One region of the Acidovorax sp. GW458-11-26-14-TSB4 genome, then DNA from elsewhere that is predicted to be linked to it. Evidence: predicted binding sites of a transcription regulator. Region 1 holds the regulator's gene; the other holds the start of a gene.
What was found. The regulator HrcA, encoded in region 1, represses chaperone genes, less so after heat shock. The targets are predictions, from matches to a motif close to TTAGCACTCNNNNNNNNNGAGTGCTAA.
Positions count from the first base shown of each region.

Region 2: AC07X5_RS20755 (co-chaperone GroES) is a predicted target of HrcA. The motif match lies at 1,406-1,432, and genes of this name have one in related genera.

Region 1 covers NZ_JBWKYR010000012.1:160,926-163,122, reverse strand. The annotation lists gene AC07X5_RS22540 (NAD kinase) at 1-439, opposite strand, end outside; gene hrcA (heat-inducible transcriptional repressor HrcA) at 619-1,617, shown strand; tRNA gene AC07X5_RS22530 (tRNA-Ile) at 1,669-1,745, shown strand.
Region 2 covers NZ_JBWKYR010000011.1:3,153-5,349, forward strand. The annotation lists gene groL (chaperonin GroEL) at 1-859, opposite strand, end outside; gene AC07X5_RS20755 (co-chaperone GroES) at 1,030-1,320, opposite strand; gene AC07X5_RS20760 (hypothetical protein) at 1,758-2,027, opposite strand; gene AC07X5_RS20765 (RCC1 domain-containing protein) at 2,026-2,197, shown strand, end outside.

The DNA of each region.
Region 1 (2,197 bases):
GGCCATCGCGCACCACGCGGGCATGCATCAGCGGGCGCAGGTCCTCCTCGTACTCCCCTTGCAGCATGGGGGGCAGGGTGGTCTGGTAGGTGCCGAAGGGGATGTCGGTGATGAAGCCCAGCCGCCCCTGGTTGATGCCGATCAACGGGGTCCTGTGGCGCGCCAGTTGCCGGCCTATGCCCAGCATGGTGCCGTCGCCGCCGACCACCAGACCCAGGTCGCAGCGCGCGCCGATGGTGTCCACGTCCATGGCCGGGTAGTCGCCCAGGCCGCTGTTGGCTGCGGTCTCGGACTCCAGCACCACAGAGCAGCCCTGGCTCTGCAGGAACTGGGCGATGTCCTGCAGGGCCTGGCGCGAGGCCTCGGTCATGGTCGAGCCCGTGGCCGAGGCATGCTGGTATTTGCCGATCAGCGCGACATGGCGGAAATTGGACGTCATCGCGAAATTACATCATTGTTGTTGGAACACGGGGATCCGGCGGGGCCTTGTACCTGGTGAACGGTGGCCGCGCGGGTGCCCATTGCCCGATGCTAGTGCATCCCGTGGGATGCTTGTGCGCACAACGATAGGCGAAACCCGACAGAGATCGGGCTGCTTCCCTCATTAAAATCAGGTCCATGATGGATGACCGTGCCAAGTTGCTGCTCAAGGCGCTCGTGGAGCGTTACATAGCCGATGGCCAGCCCATTGGCTCGCGCACGCTGTCGCGCGCCTCGGGCATGGACCTGTCGCCGGCCACCATCCGCAACGTGATGGCCGATCTGGAGGACCTGGGCCTGATCGCCAGCCCGCACACCTCTGCCGGGCGCATTCCCACGGCCAAGGGCTACCGGCTTTTCGTGGACACCATGCTGACCGTGCAGCGTGACCCCTTGATTTCACCCCCGCTGGCGCCAGAGCAGCCGCAGAAGGTCATCGCCAACGCGGCCAACCTGCTGTCCAACCTCTCGCAGTTCGTGGGTGTTGTCATGGCGCCACGGCGCACTTCGGTGTTCCGGCACATCGAATTCCTCAGGCTGTCGGAGCGGCGCTTCCTGGTGATCATCGTCTCGCCCGAGGGCGACGTGCAGAACCGGGTGATCTTCACCGACATCGACCACTCCCAGTCGCAACTGGTCGAGGCCGCCAATTTCCTCAACGCCAACTACGCAGGCCTGGCCATGGAGCAGGTGCGCGAGCGCCTCAAGTCCGAGGTGGACGCGCTGCGCGGCGAGATCGGCTCGCTCATGCAGGCCGCCGTGAACGTGGGCTCCGAGGGCGAGGCCCAGGACGAGGTGGTCATCTCCGGCGAGCGCAACCTGCTGGCCGTGAGCGACTTTTCCAGCGACATGGGCAATTTGCGCCGGGCGTTCGATCTGTTCGAGCAGAAGACACAGATCCTGCGCCTGCTCGATTTCTCCAACCAGGCCGAGGGCGTGCGCATTTACATTGGTGGCGAAAGCCAGGTGGTGCCGTTCGAAGAGCTGTCCGTGGTCAGCGCGCCCTACGAGGTGGACGGCAAGGTGGTGGGCACCCTGGGCGTGATCGGCCCCACCCGCATGCCCTATGACCGCATGATCCAGATCGTGGACATCACCTCCAAGCTGGTCTCCAACGCGCTCAGCCACCGCCGCTGAGCCGCTGGATACCCCTACAATACCGTGTGCCCCATCTTTGGTCAGGTACAGGGGGCGTTAGCTCAGTTGGTTAGAGCAGAGGACTCATAATCCTTTGGTCGCGGGTTCAAGTCCCTCACGCCCTACCAGTAAACTCAGGAATGCCTGCTATCGAATAGATATCAGGCTTTTGTTTTTCAAGATTTCGTTGCCGTATGGTTGCCGTTCGTTGGTGGCAGTTCGCTTTGGCTACGGCAACCTGCGCGGTCGCAAGCCTGAGCTGCAGCCCAGCGGCGCCGAGGTGTGGGACATCAGCATCACTGACAGCCACCGCTGCGGTGGGCCTGATTTCGGCAACTGGGCTGCGATGAGGGACACCGTGCAGCCATTTAGCAGGGCAGATACGCCAGAACGAGCCCGGCGCTTTGCTCGAGGCTTGGCATTTAGGTGGCGCTACGGCGGGAAGCCCGGCAGCAGGCCGGACCGACCCAGCGCGCGGCCGCGGGCACGAGACTGACTGCGGCGGCTCACGCTGGCGCAGATCGCAGCTGGGTACTTCAATCGGGCGAATGACCGAATGGAGGTCGCGCAGCTAGATCAG
Region 2 (2,197 bases), on a different contig from region 1:
CCTTGCGGCGGTCGCCGAAGCCTGGGGCCTTCACAGCCACCACCTTCAGGATGCCGCGGATGGTGTTGACCACCAGCGTCGCCAGGGCTTCGCCTTCGACTTCTTCGGCAATGATCAGCAGGGGACGGCCGGCCTTGGCAACTTGCTCCAGCGTGGGCAGCAGGTCACGGATGTTGCTGATCTTCTTGTCGAACAGCAGCACGAAGGGGTTGTCCAGAATCGCGGATTGCTTTTCGGGGTTGTTGATGAAGTAGGGCGACAGGTAGCCGCGGTCAAACTGCATGCCTTCCACGACGTCCAGTTCGGAGTCGAGGGACTTGCCGTCTTCCACGGTGATCACGCCTTCCTTGCCGACCTTGTCCATGGCGTCAGCGATCAGCTTGCCGATGGTTTCGTCGGAGTTGGCGGAGATCGAACCGACCTGGGCGATTTCCTTGGAGGTGGTGGTGGGCTTGGAAGCCTTCTTCAGCTCGATCACCAGGGCCGTCACGGCCTTGTCGATACCGCGCTTGAGGTCCATCGGGTTGATGCCGGCGGCCACGTACTTGAAGCCTTCGCGCACGATGGCCTGGGCCAGCACGGTCGCGGTGGTGGTGCCGTCACCAGCGTTGTCGCTGGTCTTGGAGGCCACTTCCTTCACGAGCTGGGCGCCCATGTTCTGCAGCTTGTCCTTGAGTTCGATTTCCTTGGCCACGGACACACCGTCCTTGGTCACGGTAGGGGCGCCGAACGAGCGCTCCAGCACCACATTGCGGCCCTTGGGGCCCAGGGTCACCTTGACCGCATTGGCCAGGATGTTCACGCCTTCAACCATGCGTGCGCGGGCTTCGCCGCCGAAAACTACGTCTTTTGCTGCCATTTGGAGCTCCTGAAAATTAACTGAATCAATAACGACTGTCTTGGGGGAGAGGGGAAAGCGTAGCGAGCAGGTGCCAGGCTAGGCGCACGGAGCACAGCAACCGGAACGTACTTCCTGTACGTGAGGATTGCGAGCACCGCGCAACGACGCATGGCGCCTGCGCAGTAGCTTTACTTCTCCACCACGGCGAACAGGTCGTCTTCCTTCATGACCAGCAGCTCGTCACCCTTGATCTTGACGGTCTGGCCCGAATACTTGCCGAACAGAACGCGGTCACCGACCTTCACGTTCAGGGCGATCAGCTCGCCCTTGTCGTTCTTCTTGCCGGGGCCGACGGCCAGCACTTCACCTTGATCGGGCTTTTCAGCGGCGTTGTCGGGGATCACGATGCCGGAGGCGGTCGTGGTTTCGCTTTCGATACGCTTGACGATCACGCGATCGTGCAGGGGGCGAAGGTTCATTGCATTGCTCCTGGTTCAAAAATTACCGACAGTACGCAGCGCCTGGAAAGGCCAGGCGCCACCAAACTACATCCGGCAAGGAGTGTTAGCACTCCATTGCGGTGAGTGCTAATGATACGGGCATTTGTTGCCGTTTCAAGACATGGGGATGATTGGAAGGTGTCAAACACGCATCCATTTGTGGGATTGCGCCCCAGGACTGTCCTTCGTCCTTGGCATTCTTGGGTCTATCCACTTCTGGGGTTATATGTAACTAATGGTTTTTTTTGGTGCGTCCGGTCGCTTCTTTCTCGCACTGTGCAAGCCAGCGGCGCACCGCGCTGTCCAACGGTTCCGGATCCTTGCAGACCCGATCAACGCCCAGCTTCTGCCCTCGGATCACCTGTCTATGGCCCATGGCAATCCTGCCTCACCCCCTCGGGGTGGGGTGCAGGCGGTCAAACCTGGATACCTTGCGCTGTCTTGACGTTCATCACCGCCCTGCCGTGCACCGCGCGCAGGCGGTCCCTCGGTGCGCGGTCCGCAGCGGCCTGCCGATGTCTGCGGCACGGGCCTTGCGCCGGCTGCGGCGAGGCGCCGAACGTCCAGTCCGTCCTGTCTTTTTTATTCTTGTTGAGGGAACCGATGAAACAACCGATGATGAAGCGCAAGTCTTTGCGCACGATGGCAGCCCTGGGCGCGGCCGCACTGTGCGGTGCCTTTGCCATGGCCTCCGCGCACGCGGTGCAGCCAGCCATCTCGCTGGGCTATGACCATGCGCTGGTGCTGCGCGCCGACGGCACCGTCTGGTCCTGGGGCTACGGCAGCGGGGGCCAACTGGGCCTGGGCAACACCACCACGCGCACCTCGCCCACGCAGATCCCCACCTTGCAGAACG